One region of the Frankia sp. AgPm24 genome, then DNA from elsewhere that is predicted to be linked to it. Evidence: riboswitches for the same ligand, from Rfam matches in the RefSeq annotation. Region 1 holds a riboswitch; each other region holds the start of a gene.

Region 1 (9,587 bases):
AGCGATACCGGTCCAGGCCGTGCAAACCGGGGTGGTTCGTGGCAACCGGGCGACCCACGCACAGGGCGTGGCCCGGACGGGCCGCCCGATCGTGGAACACCGGTGCACCTCAGGGGTCGCCCCCGTGTACCCGAAGGGTTGGCCGGGTAGTACCTCGGTGCTGGGGGTGCCCCGGTGGGGGGTGGTGCGCCCGACCGGCCCCGTTGACTCCCGCGCGCCGGAGATCGTCCGGGCTGTGCGGGGGGACCGGTCGGGTCGTGGCGTCACGCTGCCCGGCCTGTGCGGCCGGGGTGGGACGGCTGGCGCCGCCCGGGGCTTGTGTCCCCATGACCCGGGCGGGTCGGACCAGATGCGGATGGTGCCGGATGGCGGCGTCGCAACCGGTCCAAGGACGCGTTGTGGGTGGCGTCCGGCTCAGTGCGGTGCGGCGGGTGGCTCAGCCGAAGGTGGCGTGCCATGTCGCCGGTCCGACGACACCGTCGGCGGCGAGACCCCTGGCGGACTGCAGCGCGCGGGCGGCAGCGGCGGAGCGTGGGCCGAAATGACCATCTGGGACGAGCGGGTAACCGATCTGGCTCATCCGCGCCTGCCAGGCTCGTACGTCGGCGCGGTTCTGCCCGGCCAGCGCGGTCGAGAGGGTACGGGTGTACGAGGGCGTCGAGAGTGCCGCGGGGGCGACGGTCAGCGCGCCGCGCTGCGCGGTGCGGGACGCCTGCACCGCCGCGCCGGACGAGGAGCCGCCGGCGAGCTGCGCCGTGCCCATGCCACGGCCGCAGACCGGCCACTGCCCGAAGCCGGAACGCTGGGCCAGACGCAGCGCGGCCTCGTCCTGGACCGCGGGTGCGGCCTGGTGCGGCAGGCCGGTGTAGCCGAGGCTGCGCCAGGTGCTGGCCGAGAACTGGTACGCCCCGAAGTAGCTGTTGCCGGTGTTCGTCGTGTAGTTACCGCCGGACTCGCACTGCCGCAGTCCTTCCCATGTGGTCGCCGCCTGCGCTGGACCGGCGACGGCGAGTGAACCGCCGACCGCCGCTGCGAGAACTGGAGCAACCATGAGAACCCGCGCCCGTATACGGGTGCCGGCGCTCCATTGTCGGCCACTGGTACGTGCGTCGGACATGTATGTGTAGTCCTTCCCCACGCCTGCGAGGTGAGCTGTCGGATTCGGGCTGGGAACTGCCCGGTCATGCCAGGGACATCCTGGGACGCGCACAGACCGAAACCACGGTCGGTCTGGCGACGCATGACTTCACCCCTAGAGCATCGAATCCTTTCGATGCTCGGAGATGGTTCCCCCGTTCCTGCCACATGGTGACGGAGAAATCGCCGGTCGGGGGCAGGATTCGGCGTGCCGCCCGACGAATGCCGCACGTTGTCGTTCGGCACGGCGATGACCATAACCACGCCGTCCGGCGAGTCGCCAAGCATTGAATAGGGTGCGTGACCAACAGCACACTCGGCGTGGCTGCTTGGTGATGGGGTGCATTGGCTGGTAACGCGCGTGCGCGCCCGCTCATCAACCTGGCGACATCTTCGAATGGCCGTTTTGTGCGCGCCTGCTCACGCTGTTTGCCGATGGGGCACGATGGGCGGAGCGTAATGATTTATGTCGAACGCGTCACCTGGTCGCCGACGCGCCATGATGAGCGGCCGTATCCGACTGATGGCTTTGTGTGCAGATTCTGCCTTGATGGGGTTCGACGTGGCAATACGCCGATGCTGGTCGATGCGTGGGCAGCTGTGAGATACGCAATGGTCTGCAACCGGCTTGTTACATGGCTGTGATTTGGTCTCGCAACGTAAAGTGATCGTGTCTATGGGTGACAGGTTCGGGGCGGATTGCGGACTCTGACGGGGGGGATGTCCGGTCCATGTCGCCTGTCCGGGACCGCGGCCGGGCGGCCCCACCGCCACGGATCTGACGCTGCGTAGAGAAGTCGTGGCGTTCGGCTGGTAGGTGGGCGGGTGGTCCACGCCCCAGGGGTCGGCTATGGCGCCGTCATGCCTATCCGGCACGGCCGGAGGCTTTGGGCGGAACCGTCTGGCCGCGATGGACCGCGGTGGCGGTGCCCGAGATGTGCCGAGATGACGGTTCCGCGACCGAGAGGACGGTGCCGCAACGCAGTGGTCCCCCAGTCGCGAGCGGCAACTGGGGGACCGGCGGTTCTGGGCGGTGACTCCGCTGCGGGACTGTTTCTCCCGCCCGGGGTCGTCCCGCCCCGGATGGATGGAGCCCGGCTGGTTCGTCGGGCCTTCCTGTCTGGGTCAGGCCTTCCCGAGCGAACGGCCGGTGGAGCGCAGGTCCTCACAGGCCTGGGCGACTCGGGCGGCCATGCCCGCTTCGGCGAGCTTTCCGTAGGTTCGTGGGTCGTAGGCCTTCTTTACGCCGACCTCGCTGTCCACCTTGAGGACACCGTCGTAGTTCTTGAAGGCGTGGTCCACAATGGGGCGGGTGAATGCGTACTGGGTGTCGGTGTCCACGTTCATCTTGACGACGCCGTAGTCCAGCGTCTCCCGGATCTCGCTGAGGTCCGAACCGCTACCACCGTGGAAGACAAGGTCGAACGGCTTGGAGCCGGCCGCAAGGCCCAGCTTCTGTGCGACGTGGTCCTGGCCGTCCCGAAGAATCGTGGGGCGCAGCTTCACGTTGCCGGGCTTGTAGACGCCATGGACGTTGCCGAATGTCGCGGCGAGCAGGTAGCGACCCTTGTCACCCGAGCCAAGAACCTCGGCGGTCCGCCACATGTCACCGGGGGTGGTGTAGAGCTTCTCGTCGATCGCGCCGACGACACCGTCCTCCTCACCGCCGACCACCCCGATCTCGACCTCGAGGACGATCCGGGCGGCGGTCGCGTCCGCGAGCAGTTCCTCGGCGAGCTTGAGGTTCTCCTCGAGCTCGACCGCGGAGCCGTCCCACATGTGCGACTGGAACAGCGGGTCGCGACCGGCCGCCACCCGCTCGCGGGAGATCGCGATCAGCGGCCGGATGTAGGTGTCCAGCTTGTCCGCCGGGCAGTGGTCGGTGTGCAGTGCGATGTTGACCGGGTAGGCCTTCGCGACATGGTGGGCGAACTCGGCCAGCGCCTCGGCGCCGAGCACCATGTTCTTCACCGTGGAACCGGACAGGTACTCGGCGCCGCCGGTGGACACCTGGATGATGCCGTCGCTGCCGGCTTCGGCGAAGCCGCGCAGGGCGGCGTTCAGGGTCTGCGACGACGAGACGTTGATCGCGGGGTAGGCGAAGGCCTCGGACTTCGCACGGTCGAGCATCTCGGCGTAGATCTCTGGCGTGGCGATGGGCATCGGTGGGGCTCCTTGTCGAAGCTGTCGGGGCGCCGATCAGCCATAAAAGGCGGCACGGGCCGGCCCGATCGGGCGCAAGCGCACCCGCGCGACTGTTGGTGGGCGAAGGGTATGACGACGCGCGTCGTTCGGGTGGCCGGATGCGGTGGACGTCGCGGCACAGTTGCGCCGACGCCGGTCGGCCGCGTCCGAACATGGCGCGTCCGGGCGAAGCCACGCCGTCCGGGCGAAGCGGTGCCGTCCGAACGGCCTGGGACAGCGCGGGGTGTGGTCCACCACGGCGACCAAGGGCTCCGCGTCGGACTGTCCGCGGTGGATTGGCGGCACACTGGACGGGTGGATGTCGGTCACCTGTCCGGGACGACCCTGTACGCCGTCGTCTTTGCGATGATCTTTATTGAGAGTGGTGTGCTGGTCGGTTTCTGGCTGCCCGGCGACACCATTCTGTTCGCCGCCGGTCTGGTCGCCGCCGACGGCGGCGCCGATGTCTCCATCTATGCCCTGTCCGGCGGGGTCGCGGTCGCCGCCAGCGCCGGTGCCGTGGCGGGCTATTACACCGGGGCCCGGCTGGGTCGGCCCTATCTGGAACGGCGGCACGGAACAGCCCTGGCTCGGACGGACGACTTCTATCGCCGGTTCGGCGCCGTGACGCTGATCGTGGCCCGGTTCGTGCCCTGGGCCCGGACCTTCGCACCCGTGCTGGCCGGCGCGGTGGCGATGCCGTGGCACCGGTTCCTGGCCGCCGCCGTCGCCGGTGCGCTGGTGTGGGGCAGCGGCCTGATCGTGCTCGGGTATCTGGCGGCGGACATTCCGGGGCTGCGGGACGCGGCGGGCCCGATGGCCGGGGTGGTCGTGCTGGTCTCGGTGCTGGCCGGGCTTGGCGGTGAGCTGCTGCGCCGACGCGCGGGCCGACGCCGCGCCGTGAGCACGGATCCAGCGGCGAGCACGGATCCAGCCGCGAGCACAGATCCAGTGGTGGCGACCGCGACGCGGGCGGATGCTGTGCGGACCGACTCGGCGGTGGACGAGCCGGTGATCGTTGAGGTGCCGTCGACGGGGGTGGCCGTGGTCGACGCGCCGCACACAGCCGACGCGCCGCACACAGAGGAGAGGAGGTAGCCAGGGCCGAAACGTGGTTCGCCACCGTTGGGCTGGGCTGCGATCGATCCGGTGACCTGGGTCGGGGGCCGACCAGGCGAAGGATTCGATGCGCCGTCCGGTCGCTCGTCGCCGGGCGGGCCTGCTGCCCCCGCTCGTCACGGCGGCCCTGGCCGCGGGGCTGACCGCCTGTTCGCTGGCGCCCGGCCCCGGGGCGTCCGGGGAGTCCGGGGCATCCGGGGCGCTGGGCACCCGTGCGACGGACCCCGCCGTCCAGGCCACCTCTACTACCTCTACTACCTCTGTTACTGGCGCCGCGGTGGGCGCGGCCGACGTGCTGGCGTCCACCGGGGGTGTCGCCACGCCGAGCGGGGCGCCCGCGGCTTCGGCCGCCGCCGTGGGGTCGGCGAACGCCCACGCGACGGCGCTCGCGAACATCCTCAACACCGTGGTCATCCTCACCAACCTGATCGCCGCGGAGAACATCGCCGCGGGTCAGCCGACACCCGACGCGGTCGTGCGAGCCTGGATGGCCAGCCCCGGACACCGGGCGAACATCCTCAACCGCTCGCTGCGGCGGATCGGTGCCGGTCCTGCCGGGGGTGGGCCCTACGGCGCCCACTGGACCCAGGACTTCATCACGCCCCCGCGCTGAGATCTCCCGACGTCGGCGGACCGGTGCCACTGGCCTGGATACGGTGTGGCCGGACGATCCCGTAGGGTCGAAACGTCGTCGCCGAGGGCAGTCGGGCCACCTTTCCGGCGCCCTGACGGCGGCAGCGACAGCACGCCGTCACAGGGGTGGCCCGGCGCGGGTGCCCCGGGCAGGAGGAGGGGCCGTGGTTCGCGCGGTGGTCACCGGCGCGGCCGGTTTTCTCGGTGGGGCGATCACACACGCGCTGCGCCAGGCGGGCACCGAGGTGGTGGCGCTGGACATCCGCCGGGCACCGGGCATCACGACGGCCGACATCACCCGTCCGGGGGACTGGGAGCGGGCGCTGGACGGTGCCGATCTCGTCGTCCAGGCGGCCGCCGTCGGCCTGGGTGGCGTGGCGGAACTGACCCCGGTCCGGCCGGGGCGGGCCGGCGCGCCGGTGCGGGTGGCCGCCGGTGAGATCCGGCGGGTGACCCTTGCCGGCACGGCGAACCTGCTCGACGCCGCCGGCCGCGCGGGCGTCGACCGGTTCGTTCATCTTTCCTGCGTGGACGTGGTCAACATCGCCGCCACCCAGCGAGCGTCCACACCGGAGAAGACCATGTCCGCCCCCGGTTCGCCGCAGGCGTGGGCCGAGGGCCTGGCCGGGCCCGGCGGGCTGCTCGACGAGTCGGCGCCGGTCGGGCTCACCGGGGATGCCCGGGCGGACGCGCTGGCCGCGGCGGAGCAGGCGGTGGCCTCGGCGGCCGCGCACGGGCTGGGCGCGACCGTCGTGCGCGTCGGTGACGCCTACGGAGCCCGGGCGGGGCGTTGGACACTGTGGCCGGTGCTGCTGCTGCGCGCCGGGCGGTTCGTGGTGGTCGATGGTGGCCGCGGCATCCTCAGCCCGGTGCACGTCGACGATGTCGTCGACGCGGTCGCGGCGGTCGTCGCGGCCCCGCGAGCCGTGGTGGCCGGCGAGGTGCTCCAGGTCACCGGGGGCGAGTCGGTGCCGGCCGCGGACTTCTTCGGTTACTACGCGGACATGCTGGGCGTGGCGGCGCCCCGCTCGGTGCCCGCGGGCATCGTCGGGGCGCTCGACGGCTGGGAGCGGCTGCGCGCACTCGCCGAGGGGCGTCGGGGGCGCGGCACGACCACGACGACGGCCGGGTCCAGCGCCGGGACCGGGGCGGGTGGACCGCGGGCGCTGGTGCGTGGGGTCGGTGCCCGGCTCGGCGCCGGGGTCGATCCACGGGCTCGGGTGGACGTCGGGCCGCTCGGTGTCCGGGAGCTCACCCGCGAGCGCGGCTTCTCGTCCAGCCGGGTAGGCGAGCTGACCGGCTGGGCACCGAGGGTGCCGCTGGTCGAGGGGATGGCCCGCACCCAGGACTGGTTGCGGGAGCGGGGGCTGCTCGGCGTGCGGGAGCCGTCCCGTCGTGGGTGAGGGGCCGACACTCACCACATCCCGGCTGCTGGCGCTGCCCCTGACCGTGTGGAACGCGGGCTATGTCGCGGAGGAGCTGGCGTCGGCGTTGTCGTTCACCTCGGTCGTGGTCGGTTCGGGTGGTCCCCGGCAGCCGGGGGTGGCGCCGGACGGGGGTCTGGTCGGCACCGATCCGTATGCCGACCGGTCGGACCCGCGTGACCCGGCCGGGTCACTGCGTCGTGAGCTGCGTCGCCGGGCCGGGGCCGGTCGGTCCGTGCTGACCTGGGTGCTGCGGCGGCGATCGGAGCCCGCGGCGGTCGGCCTGCTGGTGGCCGACACCCAGGGCCGGCGGGCGGTGGTCGGGGTGTCGATCGCGTTCGGTTACCGCAGGGAGGGCTACGCCACCGAGGCGGTGCGGGCGGCCGCGGGCTGGCTGGAGTACCGCGGTGTGCTCGTGGAGACGCGGATCCGGCGCGGTGACGCCGTCGGCAAGCGCCTCGGGCAGGCGACCTCGTTCGTGCCGACCCCCGTTCTGGTGGCCGGATGGTGGCGGGTCTGGCTACGGCCGCCGGCCGGCTGAGATCGACCCCCGGCCGGCTGAGACCGACCCCCGGCCTGCGCGCATGCCACCAGTGGACTACCGCGCGGTCCACGTCGTCGGGCCCATTGGTGCCAACCGGGGGCTGTCCCGCGGGCGTCCCGAGGGCCCCTGGCCAGGGGCCCTAACACGGACGAACATCGTTGTGTGTCTGTTGCGTCGATGATGTCCTGTTGACCGGGATCTGGCCGCGACCTTCTCGTAGTTTTCTCGTCACTGGACGAGCGGTGGAACACGCCACGCCGACAGCCCCCTGTTCAGACCGTGACGCCCTGGGGCACCATGTAAAGCGATGTCGCGACCAAGGCCGACGGGCCGAGGGCAGGGCGGGGCGACCGGGGCGGGCTGTGGGAGGCTCGCCGCGCGTCCGGGGAGGGGAGCCCGAACGTTTCGGCGCCACCTGCGCCTGGGAGGTCAGCAGCATGAGCGTGGACACCCCTCGGGGAACACCGGCCGGAGCCCGGCCCGGTGAGGTCACCTATGACCATCTGGTCATTCCGTCGCACTGGCGGCGGTCACCCGCCTCCACGCCCGGCGAGCCCAACGCGCTGTTCCCGTCCGAGGACGGTGCGTCCGGGCAGCCCGATGCGATGCCGCCTGGTCCGCCCTCGGGGGCGATGACCGGGCCGTTGCTGGTCGGGACGACCGCACGTGCGTTCGCCAAACTCGACGACATGATTCGGCTCAGCGCCGAGGAGAAGGCGGTGATCGCCGCCCGCCGTGACGAGGCCGAGCGTGCACTGCGGGCGATCTTCCCGCCGCGGTGCGCGCTGCCGCTGGTCGGCGTGGCCACGATCGGCTCCGCCGGTCGCGACACGATGATCCGCCCGCTGGACGAGGTCGACATCTTCGCGGTCTTCTCCGCGGCCAACAGCGCGTGGAAGCGGTTCCGCTGGGACTCGCGCGACCTCGTCCTGTGCGTGCGCAACGCGATCGGCGGCGAGCGCATCCAGACCATCGGCAGCCGCGGCCAGGCCCTGCGCATCGTCTACGACGCCCCGCCGGATGTGCATCTCGTGCCCGCCTTCGACCATCCGCGGGCCGGTTACGTCATGCCCGACCGGGTCGGCGGCTGGTTGCCGACCCGACCCGAGCGACACCTGGGCTGGACGGCGGATCTCGGCCCCCGGGTGATCTCGGCGGTGCGGCTGCTCAAGGCCTGGAACCGGGTGTGCGGCAGCCACCTGCGCTCGTTCCATCTCGAGGCGCTCGCCGGGCAGGTGCTCGGTGGTCGTGGTCTGAACACCCGCCAGGGCCTGGCCGAGGTCTTCCGGTACATGGACGAGGTGGGTCTGCGCGTCGCCGACCCGGCCGATGTCGGTGGCGATCTGTCCAGCTACGTCCGCTCCGAGGATCTTGACGTGCTCGGGGAGAACGTCCGCTTCGCCCGGCTCTACTCGGCGAAGGCGCTGGCCGCCGAACAGGCCGGTGACCACGGGGAGGCTGTGGCCCTGTGGGGCGCGGTGTTCGGCCCGGAGTTCCCCACCTTCGGCTGAGCCCCAGCGGCCCAGCGGCCGGCTGGGCCGCTGCTCAGTGCTCAGTGGTCGGGGTGATCGGGTCGTCGGCCCAGGCGGGACAGTTCCGCCTGGGCGTAGACCAGTGCGGTCGCCGCCTGGCGGTCGCGGTGGCCGCTGCGCACCCGGACGGGGCCGTCGATGGTGTCGAAATGGACGTCGGCCAGCCGCAGGAGCCGGGCCAGCGGGTTCGCGATCAGCCGGATGCTCTGCACCTTGCCGTGCGCGATGATGTCGGTGTGGCGCCGGAGCAGTCCGTGTCGGGCGACGAAGATCCGGTCGTCGGCGCCGCAGGCGAGCACCCACCAGTGCGCCGGCGCGAGCAGCAGTGCCCGGCGCGGTCCGCGGGTGAGCGCCACTGCGGCGACGTCCACCCCGGGCAGCAGCGCGCCGACGAGCGCCATCGCCTCGTCGTGGCGGGCCACCGGCAGCAGGACGGTCGGGCCGCTGCCGGCGACGTTCATCCGCAGGGTCACCCAGCCGAACGGTCGCCACAGCAGCGGCGCCGTGATCCGCAGTGCCTGGACCCGCCCCGGTGGCACGGTCGCATGGGCCCGTTCGATCAGGCCGCTGTCCAGGCGTAGCCCGTCCGCAGAGGTGGACACCGTGTACGGATAGCCGACGGCGAACACCCGGACGGTGCGATGCCACAGCCAGCCGAGGATCGGGATCGCGCCGAGCACACCGGTGCGGGTCCCGGTCAGCAGGGACGGGACGGCGATGGCCGCGACGCCGAACACCGCCACCCACGGCGCCGGGGACAGCGCGATCGCCGCGGCCAGCCGGGTCGGCGGCACCTCGGCGAGCGTCGCCGACCCGTCCGACCCGTCCGAAGGGCCGAAGGGGCCCGGGGCCGCCGGGCTCGCCGCCGCGGGCCGCGCGGAGCCGGTCAACAGCTGGCTGCGCAGCCGCTGGGCGTGGCCGAGCGAGAGGTAACGCAGGTCGGAGGTGGCGCTGCCGCCGTCGGAGTCGGCCCGGTCCCGGCGTTCGTGGCCGGCGAGGTCGAGTCGCACGACG
Region 2 (9,587 bases), on a different contig from region 1:
TGCTGGTCCGGTCGTCAGAACTCGCCACGGTGGCCCGCGGTACCGACGATGCCCGCGTGCTGCTCCGGCGATACGGCCATTGTCGGGGGCCGTTCGCACGCTGCGGGCTGGTCGGTCGGATCACGCCGGTCATCACGCAATCATGGGGACGTATCTTCCCAGGTTCACCGAGGTGCGTCGATGACCGAGACCGCTACCGGCAGGCCACTGTCCGGCGTGTTCTCCTTCGTCGGCGCGCGAGCTTGGATGAGCGTAAGGGTCTGATGTCGACGACCCCCGGCGGGGACCGCCGCATCAGGATAGGGCGCGATGTCGTCGAGAACGGCAATCTCCGGGTAGGTCGCTGGCCCGGATCCGGCCTGCCCCCCGGCTGGGGGTCCCCGGCAACGGCCCACAGCCGGTGTCGCCGGCCGGGCCCGGCGTCCGGTGAGGACGGCCCGGCGAGGTCGGGCCGGTCCGTGTCGCGGGATTCTCCGCCGGGCACCGGATACCGTGCGTCACGCCAGATACCGTGGGCACATGGTCGTCTCACGTCCGCGCGGGGCATCCGTGTCGGGATCACCCGTATCCGGATCACCCGAGACCGGATCGTCCGTCGCCGGATCGCCCAGGAGCGGATCGCACTCGTCCGCAAGCGGCTCACATTCGGGAATGTCCTCGTTCGGTGCGTTCACCCCGGGGTGGTGCTGAATGGCCGGCGGTGGGCGTCGCGGCGGCGGCGGGATCGCCCGTGGCGGGCAGGGTGGGCGGGCCGGTAAGGCCGGTTCGCACCGCAAGGGAGCGGCGGGTGGCAGCGGCGGGCAGGGCCGGCGGGCGTTGGAGGGGCGGGGCGCGACCCCGCCCGCGCACCTGCGGCCCGGCCACCCGGCCCAGCGCCGGGCCGCCTCGGCGGCGAAGGCGGCGACCGATCGTGATCGGCCCGCCCCACGCGACGGCGAGGGCCCGCGGGGCACGGGTGCGCGCGGGCGGCGCGGCGGTGAGGACGACGAACTCGTGGTCGGTCGCAACGCCGTCGTGGAGGCGCTGCGCGCCGGGGTTCCGGCCACGACGCTGTTCGTCGCCGCGGGCCTGGATTTCGACGAGCGTCTCGACGAGGCCCGCCGGCTGGCGACGCGCCGCGGCATCTCCGTCGTCGACTCCGCCCGGCCCGATCTTGACCGGTTGTGTGGCACCGCCCCGCATCAGGGGCTGGTGCTCGCGGTGCCGCCCTACCGCTATGCCCATCCCGATGACCTGCTCGATCGGGTCCGGCCCGGTGCGGGCGGATCGGCGCGTTCCGGCTCCACCGCGGCTGGCCTGGTGGTCGCGTTGGACGGGGTGACAGACCCGCGCAACCTCGGTGCGGTCGTGCGCTCGGCGGCGGCCTTCGGCGCGGACGGTGTCCTGCTGCCCGAGCGGCGCGCCGCCGGGATGACCGCGTCCGCCTGGAAGACGTCGGCCGGGGCCGCGGCGCGGCTGCCCGTCGCCCGAGCCACCAACCTGACCCGCACCCTGACCGCCTACGCCGAGGCGGGCCTGTTCCTGGTGGGGCTGGCCGCCGACGCCGCGCTGAGCCTGGACGAGCTCGCCATGGCCACCGATCCGCTGGTCCTGGTGGTCGGCTCCGAGGGCCGGGGCCTGTCCCGGCTGGTGGAGCAGCGCTGCGATGTGACGGTGCGGATCCCGATGGTCGGCGCGGTCGAGTCGCTGAACGCCGGTGTCGCGGCCGCGGTGGCCCTCGCGGAGATCGCCCGCCGCCGACGCGGCGCCTGAGCCCCGCACCGCGCACGGATCAGGCCCCGCCCCCGAGAGGAGGGGCGGGGCCTGATGTGCCGCGCGCTGGGTCGCGTCGCCTCGCGCCGGTCGGCTCACGATCTGTCGAGCACGATCCGATCGATCATGTGCGGATCAGAACCGGCCGAGAGCGGATGTCGGCGCGGTGTCGGGGCCTCAGATCCGGTGACCCCAGCAGGGCTTCGAGGCGTACCACGGGCTGGTGCCGGCCTGCGCGTAGAGCTTGCGGGCCATCTGCCACTGCTCGCCGACACTGGCGTGCTGCGGCAGGCCCCGGCCACCGAGACCGTGCCAGGTGCTGGGCAGGAACTGGAACAGGCCGCCCGCGCCGATGGAGTTGACCACGTGGGGATTGCCACCGGACTCGCAGGGAATGACGGCGCGCAGGAAATGATCCGCGTTCGGGGCGGCGCTGGCCGGCTGGGAGAGCGCCAGCCCACCGCCCACGGAGGCGGTAAGAGTGGCGGCGAGAACGGCGGCACGAGTGCCAAGCTTGATCCGGTTGAGGCCCCGACCGAGCGTACGAGCGTTGGACATAGATTGTCCTTCCCCACGCCTGCGAGGTGAGCTGTCGGGTTCGGGCTGGGAATGCCCGGCCACCAGTGGCGGCTTCACCCCAAGGACGTCTGCCTTCGACGCCCGGAAGTGGTTCCCCCGTTCCTGCCACAGGTTTGGTTCCTACCGGGCGGGGGCAGGATTCGGCGTGCCACCCGGCGTCTGCCGTCAGTCGACGACATGGCTACGAACATAGCTGGGCGTGACCGGGGTAAATCAAGGGTCCGTGAAGATGGCCACAATACCTTCCGGATTATCGCTTCGATCTTTTCCGCCGATTATCGCGCGGGCGCATGCGCTCGATTCTAGTCGGCTCTGCCGGGGCATTGGAACACCGATTTTGAATTTGTTCCGCCACGCTGGCGAAAGAATAACACGGTCTGCCCGGTGCCCGGTCTCCCTGCGTGCCGTGAACTGCTTTCCGTGACACCCTGGTGGCATTCGGGGTCGCCCGTTCGTGAAGGCGCTCGCGTGCCCGGAATAATTTCCGTATCGGGTGGGGCTTCATGAACTGTACGTTGTTTACGGGTACGTCCGCCATAGTGGGCGGTATCGCTTTTTTCGGACTTGGGCGTGCGGCCACGGCCGGTGTCCGTTCGGCCGACCGCCGGCCGGCCCGACCGGCCCGACGGTCACGTGTAGTGGTGGATCAGGGGGTGTAGGTCCAGGCCGAGCCGGTGCCGCGGTACTGCTCCACGGGGATCGGGGTGCTGCCGGGCCGCATCCGTTCGGTGTAGAGCCGGCCGACCAGATGGTCGATCTCGTGGCCGACCAGGCGGGCGAGGCCCTGCCGGTAGACGGTGATGCGCCGGCGTCCGGAGATGTCGGTGTGCTCCACGTGCAGCTCCAGGGGCCGGGGGACGAGCCCGCGGACGTCGAAGAAGCTCAGACAGCCCTCGTACTGCTCGTCGGTCTGCGGCGAGGACTCGATGACCCGCGGATTGAGCAGGGTGAGGATGTCCGCGTCGGCGGAGCGCACGATCGCGGCGGCCCGGTTGATGCCGATCTGTGGTGCGGCGATCCCCATGCCCTTACCGAAGGTGTGCAGGGCGGAGACCCGCTCCATCGCCGAGGACAGCTCGGCGACCACGCGCCGGGCGTCCTCGGCCTCGGCCGGCAGATCAAAGGAACGGGCCGGCTGCGCCAGCGCCGGATCATCGACCTGGACGATGCCCGCCGCCGCCATCTGTTCACTGGGCCGTGGACCGGTGGTCTCACGCTGCTCGCCGGTATCCGGATTCCGACCGTCGGAGACAGCCCGGAAGTTCCATTCCAGCCGATACCGGGCGTGCAGCGGCGGATTGCTGGTCGACCAGGTGAAGATCCGCCGGTCGCCTTCGTCCGCCCGGGCGATCGCGGTCCGGAACGCGAACGCGTCCGCGGTCATCGAGGTCTCCATTCCCCAGACCACCGGGTCGACCTGGGCGGGGAAGTCCAGGACGACCGACAGGCTGCTCGTCGGTACCCGGACGGCCCGTTGGAACCACGGGCCCCACTTCTGCTCACCGACCTGGTAGGAGTACTCGATCCAGGCTGATTCACCCGGATAGAGCGGAAATCGTCCACTGCTGTTCTCGAACAACAGCCAGACCTCTTTGAGGGCATCCCAGTCGGTTTTGACCTGCCAGGCCATCTCCTCCTGCCCGCAGTGGGCGCGCAGCCGCAGTTCCTCCCACCGCAGCGGATCGCTGCGGTAGAGACGTGCGGCCCGTTCCTGGTCACCGGGAAAGCGATCGACGGAGATGCGCATGAGGTAGCGGGTCACGGGCTCGTCGCCGATATTGGTGATCCGGCGCCGCTGATGGGCGAGGTAGACGCCATCGTCGTAACGCAGCCGGGCGGTGTCCTGCTCGACGAGCAGCCCGCCGCTCGGGCCCTGCCCCGCACCACCCGGGCCACCCGCTGCGCCCAGGCCACCCGGACCGCCCGACCCACCTGGCCCGCCGGAGCGAAGTGGATCGGACTGGCGGGCCGGCGGCGCACCGGCGACGGGCCGCACGCTGGCGCCGGTCTCCCAGGGGCGGGCGGCCAGCTGGAAGAAGGCCCCGGGAATCCGCAGCGCGTCGGAGACGCGTTCGATCAGCGACAGCCGCGCGATATGGTCCTCGCCCTGCATGATCCGGCTGACCCGGCTCTGGCTGAGGCCCTCGACCGGTGAGGCGATCCGGTTCTGGCTCGCGCCGTCGTACTTCTTCATCAGCCGGAAGGCGGTGCGAAAGTCCCGGGCCGCGCAGGCGGCCTGGAAGTCGGCGCGAGCCAGCAGGTCCGAGGAGACGCGGTAGGGGCCGGACTCGTAGGACATCAGCCGGCCCTCCGGGTGGCCGCACACCCCTCGCCTGCGGGCGGGCACATCGCCCGATGCGTGGCCCCGACTGACACATCAGGATAACGACGCTATGCCACCCGCACACCGTCTTTGGGTGATCCCGCGTTGTCCGACCTTGCCGCGTGGGTGACGCCTGGGAGGGTGACATCTCCCTGGGTCATGCCGGTTCCCCCAGCAGAGGTGGCCGGAGCACCCACCGGATGGCCGGCGGTGGTGTCCCGGCGGGGCCATATGAGAAGAGCATGCCTGACTGACGTTTCCGGCCGCCGCCGATCGGACGACTCTGGACGCAGGCCGGCCCCGCCCCGCGTCGAGCCGCGACCTCCGCCGGGCGGGGCCGGCGCCAGGCCGCCACGGCTGGCCGCGGTCGCCCGATTGGGAGGGAGGGAGACCGCGGCCGGCTGTGGCGGCCAGCAAGGCCGGCGCCGCACCTGTCCGTTCGGGCCTGACCCGTCGCCCGAGCGGCCGCTGACTGGTGGCCCTGCCCTGCCCAAGCAGGGCCACCATCCTGCCGCCGCCGATCCGGGGAGTCCGCCCGGATCGGCGGGGGCGGAAAAGGGCTCAGAAGGTGTCGTCGCGGAACCGGACGCTGATCCGGTCGGTGCTCGAGGGCCAGGCGGGCACCTGCACGGTGGTGCGGCCCGCCGCGACACCACGCGGCGTCATCGTCACCGCCACCGACCGGGCGCCCGCCGGGATGAACAGATCCGCACCGGTGACGAAACCGACCGCGAAGTAGAACGGCAGGGGCGCGGCGAGATCGGTGACACCGTCGGTGCCCTGGTCGAACAGGAACACGCGCAGGGTGAGTTTCGACCGGGGCGTGTTCGCCGGGTTCAGCACACCGTGGCCGTCGACGGTGAGCTGGTCGCTGGTGCGGCCCTGGTCACCCTGCCACTCCTGGCCCCGGCTGACCACGAGGTTGGTCTGGCGGGGACTGGCCGTCATCCCACCGCCGATCTCCTCTGCGGGTTTGCTCGTGAGCAGGCGAATCAGCCGGTCACTGCGCCGAAACGGCTGGTAGTAGAAGTGCTGCACCGGTTCACCGGGGTGGATGACGGCGAACTCGTAGCTGGCGGTGCCGTCCGCCCGCAGTGGGCCGAAGGTGCCGTCCGGCGGCAGGTTGACGAAGCTCTGCAGGCCCGAGGCGAGCCGGCGGCCGGTCCGCGGGTCGACCCGGTAGAGCTCGAGGCGGGCCGGGCCGCCACCGGCGTTCGCCGGATACAGCACGACCCGACCGCCGAGTTCGATCGGCCCGGCCTGGTCGGTCACCTCGGTGGTGAAGGGCTGCTCACCGGTGAGGAACTGGTACATCTGCTTGAAGGTGCCGGTGGAGGCGAGCAGTTCGCCGCGGTCATCGGTGGGAAAGCGCGCGTTCTGGGCGCCGGCGATCCGCCGGGTCGGGTCGCCGATGCCCCACACCGCCAGCGTGCGCACCCCGCGGGGCGGCCCGGCGGGCTGCGGTCCGGCCACGCTGACCAGGTGCGAGACCCGGGCGGCCCGCGCGGGCGTGCTGGCCAGATAGCGCATGGCGAGGTCGGCGCCCTCGGCCTGGCCCACCAGGTCGACGGCCTTGCGGCCGCTCAGGGTGAGCAACCGGGCGATCTCGGTGTCGAGCCCGGTGAAGATCCGCTCCGCGGGTGGCTCCGGGTCCGACGCGTCGTAGTCGAAGGCCGCGATCCGGTCCGCCGGGTACCCGTTGCTGGTGAAACGCTGCGCCTGGACCCCGAACTGGTCGCCGGAACCGAGGTTTCCCGGTACGAAGAGGATCGGCAGTCGGGCGGCGTCGGGTGGCGCCGCCGGACGCGCGATCTCCCGGGCGAAGGTGTCGGGGTCGGCCCCGGACGCGCGCTGGCTGGCGCTCCCGGAGCAGGCGGCAGCCGTCGCCAGCACGGCGAGGATCAGGCAGATCCGGCGGCGACGAGGCATGCCGCGCCCCTTCCTGCGGGAGGTCCGGCGGCTTCGTGCGCTGCGACCGGTGCGGATGTCTTGCGGGTGCGGATGTCTTGCGGGTACGGCTGTCATACGGGTACGGCTGTCGGGTGGGCGCGGCGACCGGCGCTGGCGAACCAGTCAAAAGATCCCGGACACCGCGGGGAACGACAGAAGATATCGTTTCCCGGCGTCGTCCCGCGTGCCCTTCGCGACGCACGGCGACGCTGTTGGGTGATTGATGGGACGGACACCGGCTGTCGCCTCCTGGTGGTAACGCCCGTCACGTCGATGCACGCCTCCGGCGTTGACCCGGACGCCGCCACCTGTCCGTCTCGGCTGGGCCGCCCATCACCCGGATCGTCATCACGGCAGCCGTGGTCACCGGCACAGTGGCAGCACCCTCGCGGGCAGGCACCCGCAGCGGCGCGGAAGCCGGCGAAAAACCAGATGCGATCCATGGTGGTGCCTGCCACCATGGATCGCATGCGTCCGACGGGGGAGGAGATTCCCCGGCAGCAGCCGCGGGGTGCCGTTTCGCGAGCCGGTTCCCAGATGGATGCCGGCGCGCTCGGCCCGCATGCCGGCCTGTTTTTCCTGCTGGGTTTTGTGGCTACTTTCCGGGGTGCGCTGCTCGCGGTCATGGCGAGTTTCGTGGCGTCGAGTCTGGCGATCTCCGTTCTGCCGGTCCTCGTCGGCCGGCTCGTCCAGGCCGCGGCCCGCGAGGGCGTCTCGGCCGGTGTCGTGTACTGGTACGCGCTGCTGCTCATCGGCGTCAACCTGATACACGATCTCTTCTGGCGCGGCGGTGAGGTGCTGTACCGGCGGCTGCTCGTGCACCGCGGCTACGAGTGCGAGGACGTTCTTTTCGGTCGGGTTATCGGGCAGCCCTACCCCTACTTCGTCGGGAAGTTCACCGGAAAGATCAGTAGTTTCGTGGCCACGATAGGCCGCGAGTTCCGTGACACCCTTGACGCCGCGTGCTTCACCTACGTCGAACTGGTAGTCCGTATTCCCGCGACGGTTTTCATCATGTTCGCCGTCAACGTCTGGTCCGGCCTGACCTTCCTGGGCGCGGTGCTGCTGATGCTGGTGGTCGGCCGGCGCACGGCTCGGCGCGCGTTTCGTGCCGAGAAGGAGCTCGCCGACGAGACCTCCGAGCTCGACGGTCATGTGATCGACATCATCGCGAACTTCGTCAGCGTGAAGTCGTTTCACCAGGAGCGGGCCGAGTACGCCGAGGTCCACCGGCGGCGCCGGCGGGTCATCGACGCGGCCCGCCGATCGTCGCTGTGGGACATCGTGTTCTGGGCCTCGATGGCGGTGATCGTGCGCTACCTGGTGTGGCCGCTGTCGATCCTGCTCAACCTGTACCTCTACCGCAGCGGGCAGCTCAGCCTGGCGGAGTTCGCGACGTTCCTGTCCGTGCTGGTGATGTTCTCGGACTTCATCTGGATGATGGTGTGGGAGATCGCGCAGCTCAACCTGCGGCTGGCTCGGGTCGAGGAGGCCTACCACTACCTGTTCGGCGCCGATCCGGTCCAGGCGGCGATCGCGGTCGGTCCGGAGTCGCCCGCATCCGGCCGCCAGGTCGACGCCGGTTCGTCGGTGGTCGGCGGTCAGGTGGAACTGCGCGGTCTGGCGTTCGCCTATCCGGACAGTCCGACCCGGTCAGTGCTGTCCGACATCACCCTGGCGATCGCGGCCGGTGAGAAGATCGGGGTGGTCGGCCGTAGCGGGAGCGGAAAGACGACCCTGGTGAAACTGCTGCTCGGCTACTATCCACTGCCGGCCGGCACGGTGCTTGTCAGTGGGCGTCCGGTGTCGAACGACCGGCTCGCCGCGGCGATCTCCTATGTGCCGCAGGACACCGCCTTGTTCCACCGGTCCATCCGCGACAACATCACGTACGGGGCATCCGTCGCGGTACCCGAGCAGGAGGTCCAGACGGCTGCGACCCGGGCCCACGCGCATGGTTTCATCACCCAGGCCCCGCAGGGGTACGACACCCTGGTGGGCGAGCGTGGTATCCGGCTTTCCACCGGTCAGCGGCAGCGAATCGCGATCGCCCGGGCCTTCCTCGACGACAAGCCGATTCTGATTCTGGACGAGGCGACCAGCGCGCTGGACAGCGAAAGCGAGGTGCTCGTCCAACATGCTCTTGAACAGCTCTGGGCCGGTAAGACCGTGATAGCGGTCGCCCACCGGCTTTCCACTCTGCGCAACATGGACCGCATCATCGTTCTTGCCGACGGCGAGATCGTCGAACAGGGGACGCATACGGAGCTGCTCGCGGCGGGTGGGCGTTACCAGGCGCTCTGGGAACGCCAGAGCGGCGGGATGCTCCCGGTCGACTGACCGCCGGTTCCCACCGACGGCCAGCCGACCACGACGGTCCGCCGTGGGGCCGCCCGGTCAGTCGGTGGTGCTGGTGGAACCGGGAAGCCGGACGGAATGGACGGTCAGCGGTCCGGGAACATCCACGTCCACGGTGATACCGATATCGGCCAGCAGCGCCGCGATATCAGGGTCGACATTGATGTCGATGGTCGCCTCGCCGCTGGCGGCGAGGCTCGACAGCGCCGCGGTGATGATCGACCACAGCTGTTGCAGGGTGATGCCCGCCCATCCCAGGCAGAACGGATCGGTCGCGATGCTCTCGGCGACCGACTGTCCGGTGCCGGTGCCGGACCGGGTGGTGATCGGATGCCCGGTCGCGGTGTGTCCCGCGGCGGTGCGGGCGGCCATGATCCGGGCGAGCAGCGCGCGGGCGGCCACGATCTGCGCCGGGGAGGCGCTGGTGGTCGCGCTTGTGCCGCCACCGGATGAGCTCCCGGTGCCGGAGCGGGTCGGAGAGCCCGCCGTACCACCCGCGGCCACCTCGCCGGCCACCTCGCCGGCCACCTCGTCCGAGCCGGTGGGCTGGGCGGGGCCGGAGCTGGTGGAGCCGCTCGTGGCGCTGGCCAGTCGGACCGCCCGGAGGTCAACGGTGGTCGTGTCG
Region 3 (9,587 bases), on a different contig from region 1:
TCACGTTGTTCTCCGGACGGTCGGGCGGCCTTGGCGGCGCGGACGAGATCGACAGCGCCGGCAGACACAGGGCCGACGGATACAGCGGGAGATGCCGCCGCGGGAGCGGGAGCGGCGGCGGTGCGGCGCGGGAGGGAGAAGCGGAAGGTGGTACCGGGGCGGGCCTCGGTGTCGAGCCAGATCAGACCACCATGGAACTCGATGATCTTGCGGCAGAGGGCGAGACCGATACCGGTCCCGGCGAACACCTCCCGGCTGTGCAGACGCTGGAAGATGACGAAGATCTTCTCGGCGTACTCGGTCTCGATGCCGATGCCGTTGTCGGCACAGGAGAACTCGAAGGTGTCGGCGTGTTCGACCACACCGATGTGCACCCGCGGCGGATCCTCCCCGTGGAACTTCAGGGCGTTGCCGATCAGGTTGGTCAGCAGCTGGGTGAGCAGCATCGGGTCGCCGCGCACGATCGGCAGTTCGTCCGCGCTGACCTCGGCGTCGAGGCTTTCGATCGTCAGCGACAGGGTCGTGGTGGCACGGGTGAGCAGCTCCCCGAGGGGGATGTCGACGAAGCTCTCGGTGGTCCGTCCGACCCGGGAGAAGGCAAGCAGGTCGTTGATCAGCTGTTGCATCCGCTTGGCGCCGTCGACGGCGAAGGCGATGTACTGGACGCCGCGGTCGTCGAGCTTGTCGCCGTAGCGGCGTTCGAGCAGCTGGCAGAAGCTCGCGACCTTGCGCAGGGGCTCCTGCAGGTCGTGCGAGGCGACGTAGGCGAACTGCTCGAGGTCGCGGTTGGAGCGGCGCAGCACCTCGGCCTGCGCCTCGACCTCGCACCGGGCCGCCCGGGCGACACCGAGCTCACCGATGAGCTGCTGGCGCATCAGTTCGACGGCGGCCGCGAGCGTGACGATCTCCGGCGGACCGGTGGGTTCGACCACATGGTCGAGGCTGCCGGTGGCGACGGTGCGGGCGTCCCCACCGACCTGTTCGATCGGACGGGTGACCCAGACGCGCAGCGCCCAGTAGATCGCGGCGAACAGGGCCACCAGCGCCGCGGCACCGATCGACAGCGCCGTCACCAGGAAGTTCAGCGCGCTCCGGACATCCGAGCGGGCCTCGCTGGCGTGTTCGAGCAACACCGCGTTGAGCGCGTTGGCGCTGCCGCGGACCGCGTCGAACAGGACCTTGCCGGGGGCCAGCGGCACCTGACGGGCTGCCGAGACGCCCTGGGCGCGCACCGCGGCGATCGCCGGGTCGGCGTACGCGGTGTGCCAGGCGCGGATGCGCGCGTCCAACGCCGTGACACCGGCCAGCAGGTCGGGCCGGCCGGCCAGCACCCCACGCAGCTCGGCGAGATCACGGCGTTCCTCGGTCCGTCCGGCGTTGTAGGGAGAGAGGTAGTCCTCGGTGCCCTGCAGCAGGTAGCCGCGCAGGCCGGTCTCCTGGTCCACCACGCTGGCGACGAGCCGGTTGGACGCCAGCAACGCCGGCGCCATCACGTCGCTGCGGGTGTGGATGGCATCGGTGAGCCGCACCAGCGACGACGCGACCACACCCACCACGACCAGCAGCACCACCGCCGCGATCACATAGGTGACTCCCAGCCGCCGCCGCAGTCGCCACCTGCCCAGCCCGGACGAACCACCCCCGGTCGCACCATCCCCGGCCGGCGCGCCACCCGTCGGCGCGCCACCCGTCGGCGCGCCACCCGTCGGCGCGCCACCCGTCGGCGCGCTGGGTGCCGCGGCGGCGGGCATCAGTCGTCGCCCCGCATCAGCAGGAGCAGGGCGACGTCGTCGGTGAGCGGGCCGCCGTTGCGGGCCTCGATCCGGTCGATGAGACTGTCGAGCAGGTGGTCGGGGCCCTGAGGCGGCCACAGCTTCGCGAGCTCGGGGAGAACCCCCTCCCACCCCAGGGGTTCGCCACCGGGGCCGTCACGACCCTCCAGCAGGCCGTCGGTGGCCAGCAGCAGCGCCCAGCGCGGGCCGAGCTCGACCCGCACCTCCTGGGTCAGGTCCTCGTCGAGGATGCCGAGGGCGGGGCTGACGACATCACCGGGCAGGGCCGCGAGCCGCGGATACAGGATCGCCGGGGGCGGATGCCCGGCCAGGCGCATCCGGGCGTACTCACGATCCGCGGCGATGGAGAGCTCACAGACCGTCGCGAAAATCTCATCATGATCTCGTTCGCTGACCAGCACCCGCTGGAGATACCCCAACCGATCGGCCTCCCGCACACCGGCGAGCACAAGTGTTCGCCACGCGATACGCAGGCTCACCCCGAGGGCCGCCTCGTCCGGGCCGTGCCCGCAGACATCGCCGAGCAGGACGTGCAGGACACCGTCGGGCGTCGCCACCATGTCGTAGAAGTCCCCGCCGAGCAGCGACTGGCGCCGACCGGGGCGATAGCGGGTGTCGTGGCGCAGCCGCACGTCGTCGTAGAGGGGGCGCGGGAGCAGACCGCGTTCGAGCCGGGACCGCTCCGCGGCCTGCAACTCGGACTCACGCAGCGCCTGGGCGGCCGTGTCGGCCCTGGTCCGCTCGATCGCGTAACGCACCGCGCGGACCAGGTCGCGCCCGTCCACCTGGCCCTTGACCAGGTAGTCCTGCGCACCCGCGGCGACGGCCTGCTCGCCGCGGTACTCGTCGACCAGACCGGTGAGCACGACGACCGGCGCGCCGGACTCGACCTCGAGCAGCCGCCGCAACGCGGACAGGCCCTCGCTGTCGGGCAGGCCGAGATCCAACAGAATGCAGGCGGCGCCGGCGCTGCCGACCAGCGCCTCGGCGACGGTGCGCACCCGGGTGACGGAAACCGGGGCGGACACCTCCTCCAACAGCTCGGAGACGAGGAAGGCGTCCCCGTCATCATCCTCGACCAGCAGGATCGGCCAGATCACGTCCGCTGGCGTCGCGGGCGCCGGGGCGACGGCGCTCTCGGTTCCGGACACATCTCCTCGGCAGTGCACGACGTGCGGGCCATATCGGCCCAACCTGGACCCGAAGCATGGCATGTCGAGTGGCAGACGCGGGGAAGGGAACACCGAACGGGCTTGTCGTCGCGGTCATTACCCGACCAAGGTCAGTAACATTTCACCATACGGTCAGGGTCGCCACCCCCCGATCGACTATCCGCCACCCACCGATCGTGCCCGCTCACCGGCCGCGGCGGTGGCCCCGTCCGCGGGATCAGCCGTGGTGACGGTGAGGGTCTCGGCGGGCCACTCCGGGGCCGGTGCGGTCGGGCGGCCCAACAGGTACCAGCCCCAGAGACCCGCGGGCGCCGGAGCACGAACGGGGGCGCCGGCCACCTCACGGGCATCCATCACATCCAGCAGATGATCTATGGTGCCAAGCAGCCGGACGGTGGCGCTGCCGCCGAACGGGCCGCCGTGCCCGAGATGCGGATGCGGCCGGCTCGGGGCGTGGCGCATCGCGGCGGAGAACCGCTCCCGCAGGCGGGTGCGCTCGCTGTCGGACAGCGTCCGGTCGAGCTCATGCAGCAGCGCGTTCTCGGTCTGGGCATGCTCGGTGAGCAGGACCGCGAGGTCCCGGCGCAGGCTCGTGACGCTGGCCGCCGGGCGGTTGAGATCGCCCTGCACGTACTGCTCGATGCCGCGCATCACCGACGAGCTGCGCCGCGCCAACCGGCGCAGCTCCGTCACCCGCGCTCGCCCGCCGGGCACGTTGCGCGCGCACATCGGGTAGACGACGGCCTCCATCGCGCTCAGATGCGCGGAGATCGCCGCGACGGCGACGTCGTTGGCCCGCAGCACCTGCCGCGGGTCGCTGGGCGTGGCGTTCGCGCCCCCCGGATCGGCCGCGCCCCCCGGATCGACCTCGGGCGAGCCACCGGCCAGTTCGATCAGGTGGAAGGCATCCGCATGCGCCGAATCCACCAGGGTCGCCAACGCCTCAGCCATGATCACCTCGTCGAACGGACGAATGGAGTAACGGATCACTGTCAATACGTCGAACATACGCCCTGCTCACGATGACCGCATCCGGAAAATGTCTACACAAAGTAAGCGGGCATCGAAGAAAGCGTGTCGAACCCGGGGTGCATATGTGTACCCTGCGGAAGATTTCCACTACTGTGGCCGCCATGGCCGTCAGGAATGTCCCCCTGATCCAGAACCAGCCCACACCCGACCAGCCGATGCGAGAGCAGTCGCGGCTGGTCCGGGAGCAGGCCGTCTTCGCCGCCCGCTCACTCCTGACCGACGCCCGGCGGCGTTACCTCAACCATGCGCTGCCCCCGCTGGGCAGTCTGCTCGTGCGCCATCAGATCGCGGTGGCCGACACCGTCGAGTGGCCCTGGGCGCGCGTGTCCGGCTGGCCGCATCCGGCGCTGCTGCACGGGCGCAGCCTCAGCGACGGCGCGCACCCCTCGCTCACCCACGTCCGGATGGGCCTGCCGCTGCGCATCCACAGCGTCGACATCGTCGACTGGGCCATCATCGACGCCCGCGGCGAGATCACCGAAGGCGCGTGGACGCGCATGCTGCGCTCACCCGCCGAACCGCCACTCTGACGAGCGGGTAGCCGTCCGCGCGGGGAGTAGCCGTCCGCGCGGGCAGGAGGAGGAGCGGGCAGGAGGAGGAGGAGGAGAGGCGCCGCTGGCGGGTGGGGCTCAGTCGGCGAGGAAGTCGTCGAGATGGTCGATGTGGAGGGTCTCGTCCTCGACGACAAGGCCGCCGATGTCGGCGAAGCCCTCCGGGCCGGGCCCGGCCAGCACGATCGAGCCGATGCCGTGGCGGATCGTCAGCCGGCGCTCGAGCCGCGCGGCGAGCAGCATGGACGCCGACCCACACGCCTCGTCCTCGGCGACACCGTGGCGCTCCCCGAACGCACGCGCCCGCACGACGCCGGCCTGTTCGTCCAGCCAGGCCCAGACCTGCACGAGATCGTCCTGTTCGGGGCGTGGCAGTGTCAGCTGCTCGACCTCGGCGGGGCTGCCCACCTGGCGGTGCGTCCAGCCGGTGACACCGGTGAGCGCCGCCCGGGTCCACACCCGGCCCTGGTCCTGCCAGCTCACCGCGTCCCCACCGGCCAGGCGCAGGACCGCCGGATGCCCGCCCAGCAGCCGGGCGATCAGCCACGCGGCGCCGACAAGAGCGTCCCCCGCGGTCGGCACCTGCCGGTCAGGGGTGTGCACGGCGAGTTCCGCCTGCTCCAGGTCGTCGACGAAGACGGTAGCGGGCACACCGAGCCGCCGTGCGATCTGAGCCCGTTCCCGCTGGTCGGGCAGTAGTTTGGCGGCGTCGAGCACCACCGCGAGCAGGCTGCCCGCCGCGCCGGTCTCATCGGCGAACACCCGCAGCCTGCGTACCTCGATCTCGGTCACCCGTACCTCCGTGGCTGGCGCCGGGCCGCCCATGGGCCGCCACGGCAGTGTGCGCGTCACCTTCGCCATCACGCTCGCCATCCCACGGCGCACCCGCGCATCCACACGGAACGCCGAGGACGGATCCTCTTACCCGACCGGTACCCTGCCCGGCAGTCCCGGCCGCCTTGTCACGATGGCAACCGGTACGTCAGAACAGCCAACGGTACGCCGATGGCCTGGAAGGGGGCGACGAAGCGATGACACAAGGCGACGCCGCGGACAACAACGGTGTGGACATCTCCAGTACGGCGAACACCACCGGACAACCTCACTTCTCGACACCACACGGCGGCGGATCGGACGACTCCGACCGCTCCGACCGCTCCGACCCGGCCGGTGCGCTCGACCAGTCGGGGTCCCAGGGTGAGCATCCGGTGCTGGACGCGTTGGAGCACGCCTCGGCGAACGCCCACCGGCTGGCCGGCGCGCTCAGCCGACCGGCGGTCTCGCTGGTGCGGGTCGGCCGCAAGCGGCGCCAGGCCCGCGCGATCATCCGGCGGTCCACGCCGGACGGACGGGTGATGGCCTGCGGGGTCTACAGCCACGGCAAGCGGGTGACGATGGACGTCAACACCGCCGACGCGCTCCGGCTCGCACGCGACGAACGGGACGGGTTCGCCTGGCTGGGCCTGTTCGAACCGACCTACGAGCAGCTCGCCGAGGTCGCGCAGGAGTACGGACTGGACAAGCTCGCCGTCGAGGACGCCGTCACCGGCGGGCAGCGACCCAAGCTCGAGCAGTACGAGAACCACCTGTTCATGGTGCTCAAGACCACGACCTACGTCGCGCACACCGAGGTGACCGGCACCTCGGAGGTGGTCACCACCGGCGAGATCATGATCTTTCTGGGGGAGGACTTCGTCGTCACGGTGCGCCACGGGCGGCACGGTGAGATGTCGAAGCTGCGCCGCCAGCTTGAGGCCGCCCCGGAGATGCTGCGCCACGGCCCGACCGCCGTCCTGCACGCGATCTGCGACAGCATCGTCGATGACTACGTGGACACCGTCGAGAAGATCCAGGTGGATGTCGACCAGATCGAGGCCGGGGTGTTCCGCCGCGAACACACCCCGTCCACCGAGTCCGCCTACCAGATGAAGCGGGAGCTGCTCGAACTCAAGCACGCCGTCCAGCCGCTGGCCGGACCGCTGCGCAGCCTCATCCTGGACCGGCCACGAATGGTGGACGTCGCGATGCGCCGCTACTTCCGCGACGTCGCCGACCATCTCGAGCAGGTCAGCGAGCGGATCTCGCACTTTGACGAACTGCTCTCCTCGGTGCTCCAGGCCACACTTACCCAGCTGACCATCGCGCAGAACGAGGACATGCGGCGGATCAGCGCCTGGGTGGCGATCGCCGCCGTTCCGACCGCGCTCGCCGGAATCTACGGAATGAACTTCGAGCACATGCCCGAGCTGCGCCAGACCTGGGGTTATCCCGCGGTCCTGAGCGTGATGGTGGTCGCCTGTCTGCTGCTGTACCGGGCGTTCAAACGTAACGGCTGGCTTTAGCCGGCCCGAAAGTGACCTGCGTCATTGACGCCGGCCGGGAACCGGTGCCCCGCAGCGCATGCCCATACAAATAGCGCCCAAACCGCCAGTACGCCGCAAAACGCGCAGCCAGCCGGTGGTCCATGGTTCATTTTTACTATCAGTTGACAGTGCCGACGTATCCGTACGATGGGTTACATTCGGTCGTCGCCGTCGGCTACCGTAACCATCCGTGTCGGAGCGACCGGGCCTCGTCTCCGCGGCTCGGCACAGCCCCCGATCCCCCACCCCCCAGGGGAGCTCATGCCCTCGTCTGACCCCGCCCGGCGAGCGACCACCCCCATGCCCGACCGCGGTGATCTGATCGTCGAGCTGGTCGGCCGCCTGGAGGTCCTCGACGGCCTGTTGAGCCGGTTGGAGGAAGCCGAGCGTCAGGCCAAGGACGCCAGCGAGTTCCTCGCCCGCACGCGCGACTGGCAGGAGGAGACGGTCCGCACCATCCAGGAGGAGCGGGCCCGGATGCGTCAGCGCCAACGCGCCCTGGACGCGCTCGCCGACCGCGCCCGCGCCGCCGTCGCCTCCCTCGCCCACCAGCGTTCGTTGCCCGGCGAGGTCCAGCTGCTCGCCCTCGAACTCCAGATGCTCGACACCGCCGGCTTCCTCTCCCGCCGCGGCCGGACCCCCCGTTGACACCCCCTCGGATCTGCCTGATGGGCATGAACCACGGCCGGGGCGGCCCGCCGCGCGGCCCCGACTCCGCGGTTACCGGGTGCGACCGAGGCTGTGTCCACCTGTGGGTGTCCAATCGGGGCGACCCGGCTGCGGTCACCCGGTTCCACGACGTCACGGCATCGATCCGGGGGTTGGCGACCACCTCCCATCCAGGCGTTTTCGCGTGCTGGGACGGCCTGATCGGCTCGGCCGGGCGGCACTTGCGGTGACCCGGACACGGGCACTTCAGTGCACACTGCCTGTAGTTGGGAGGAGCTAGTGTTTACCCGCACCATCCGAGTGGACTAGTCTCACGCCGACGAAACGACAACACCGGGCCGAACGCCGAATCCTGCCCCCGGCCCCGGTGTCCCCTCCGAGTCGTCATCTGGGGCAGGAGCGGGGGACCCATCCTCCACACCGGCCAGCACCGAGCCACGGTGCCGGCCTAGGGGTGAAGTCCGCAGCGTGAAGGTCACGCCGCGGGCCGGGCAGCCCAGCCCGAACCCGACAGCTCACTTCGCAGGCGTACGGGAAGGAATACATCGTTGTCCGCACAAAGCGTGCAGCTCGACGAAGATTCACGCGTCGCGGGTCGCGGCCGTCACCGTGCCCCGTCCCCCACGCCGGTCACCCGTAGTCGGGGCCGGGCGCGTGCCTTCGCCGCGATGACCACCGGGACCGTCGCGGTCTCCGGAGTGGCCCTGGCTGGCTGTGCCACCGACGTCCACGCCGACCAGGCGCGCGACGAGTCGACGAACACCGCCCCGGTCACCCTCGCCGCGCAGATCGGCTCGCGAGCCGCCCTCGGCGGCAGCATCGCCGCCGCGGCGATCAGCTCCGACGGTTCCGTCGGCACCACCCTGACCACCACGACCGTCGACGCACCGCCCCTGGCGGGCAAGGTGCAGGTCGGCCTGCGGGTCACCAACCCGAACGTGACGGTCACCCCGAACGAGCCCGTGGACATCGGCTTCTCGCTGTTCAACGAGGCCACCCACGAGCCGCTGGCGAACCAGCTCGTCAAGGTGCAGGTCAAGCTGCCCACCGGCTGGGCGACCTTCAAGCACCTGTACACCAACGACCAGGGCTACACGTCGTACACGGCCCGGGTGCTCACCACGACGAACGTCACCGCGATCTTCGACGGGACGGACGCCCTCCAGTCGGCGCACTCGTCGAACGACGCCACCCTGCAGGTCGCGCAGCCCGCCCCGGCGGCGGCCTCGCGTGCCCGCGGCGCGATCATCGACAACGTCTCCGTCGACGTGGACGTCCCGCTCCCGGCGAACTCCATCGGTGAGAAGGCCGTCTACCTGGCCTCTCTGCAGGCCGGCAAGCCCTACGTCTACGGTGCCGACGGCCCGAGCTCGTTCGACTGCTCCGGGCTCGTCCAGTACGTCTACCGGCAGCTGGGCAAGACCCTGCCGCGCACGACGGACGCCCAGTTCGCCGCCACCACCCGGATCTCCATGTACAACAAGCAGCCCGGAGATCTGATCTTCCTGGGTACGCCCGGCAACATCTACCACGTCGGCATCTACGCCGGCAACGGCAAGATGTGGGTCGCCCCGCACACCGGCGACGTCGTGAAGCTCCAGTCGATCTACACCACGTCGTACTACGTGGGCCGGATCTGACGACACCTTCGCCACCGCTTCGTCCGAGCCGGGCCCAGCGGCCACCCTCCCGCACGTTCCGAGGGTAGCCAGCAGCCCTTCCTGGACCTCGCGGCGCCTGCCGTGGACACGACCTGACCTGGACGTCTGACGCCGCCCGCGGCCACCCCCCTCCGGCCGCGGTCAGCTAGCAGCCGTACACGTCCACGCGTCGGCACGTTTCGTACTTCTTGGACAGGTTCGGCACCATCCAGTGCCCTGGTCGGGCATGCTCCCCCGACCGGTCGTCCGGCAGCAGCACGCTGCCCTTACCGGGTCACCATCGTCGCCCTTACCGGGTCACCATCGTCGCCCTTACCGGGTCACCATCGTCGCTGACCCGGCCACA

What was found. Region 1 has a riboswitch for cyclic di-AMP ahead of MXD61_RS02600 (transglycosylase family protein). Riboswitches for the same ligand answer to the same signal wherever they lie in the genome.
Region 2: it holds a riboswitch for cyclic di-AMP, as region 1 does, so the genes downstream of both, MXD61_RS03955 (transglycosylase family protein) here and MXD61_RS02600 (transglycosylase family protein) in region 1, are expected to answer to the same signal.
Region 3: it holds a riboswitch for cyclic di-AMP, as region 1 does, so the genes downstream of both, MXD61_RS15130 (C40 family peptidase) here and MXD61_RS02600 (transglycosylase family protein) in region 1, are expected to answer to the same signal.

The regions. Positions count from the first base shown of each region.
Region 1 covers NZ_JALKFW010000004.1:101,686-111,272, forward strand. The annotation lists gene MXD61_RS02600 (transglycosylase family protein) at 437-1,117, opposite strand; cyclic di-AMP (ydaO/yuaA leader) riboswitch at 1,125-1,356, opposite strand; gene fbaA (class II fructose-bisphosphate aldolase) at 2,263-3,300, opposite strand; gene MXD61_RS02610 (DedA family protein) at 3,637-4,419, shown strand; gene MXD61_RS02615 (CAP domain-containing protein) at 4,508-5,053, shown strand; gene MXD61_RS02620 (NAD(P)-dependent oxidoreductase) at 5,238-6,476, shown strand; gene MXD61_RS02625 (GNAT family N-acetyltransferase) at 6,469-7,038, shown strand; gene MXD61_RS02630 (nucleotidyltransferase) at 7,479-8,552, shown strand; gene MXD61_RS02635 (PH domain-containing protein) at 8,594-9,587, opposite strand, start outside.
Region 2 covers NZ_JALKFW010000005.1:166,437-176,023, reverse strand. The annotation lists gene rlmB (23S rRNA (guanosine(2251)-2'-O)-methyltransferase RlmB) at 691-1,752, shown strand; gene MXD61_RS03955 (transglycosylase family protein) at 1,930-2,310, opposite strand; cyclic di-AMP (ydaO/yuaA leader) riboswitch at 2,313-2,487, opposite strand; gene MXD61_RS03950 (peptide deformylase) at 2,978-4,630, opposite strand; gene MXD61_RS03945 (lipase) at 5,216-6,583, opposite strand; gene MXD61_RS03940 (ABC transporter ATP-binding protein) at 7,073-8,944, shown strand; gene MXD61_RS03935 (serine/threonine-protein kinase) at 9,002-9,587, opposite strand, start outside.
Region 3 covers NZ_JALKFW010000191.1:101-9,687, reverse strand. The annotation lists gene MXD61_RS15165 (CHASE3 domain-containing protein) at 1-1,751, opposite strand, end outside; gene MXD61_RS15170 (response regulator) at 1-4, opposite strand, end outside; gene MXD61_RS15160 (PP2C family protein-serine/threonine phosphatase) at 1,751-2,944, opposite strand; gene MXD61_RS15155 (hemerythrin domain-containing protein) at 3,122-3,973, opposite strand; gene MXD61_RS15150 (hypothetical protein) at 4,099-4,527, shown strand; gene MXD61_RS15145 (PhzF family phenazine biosynthesis protein) at 4,627-5,409, opposite strand; gene corA (magnesium/cobalt transporter CorA) at 5,580-6,890, shown strand; gene MXD61_RS15135 (hypothetical protein) at 7,173-7,559, shown strand; cyclic di-AMP (ydaO/yuaA leader) riboswitch at 7,953-8,123, shown strand; gene MXD61_RS15130 (C40 family peptidase) at 8,249-9,220, shown strand.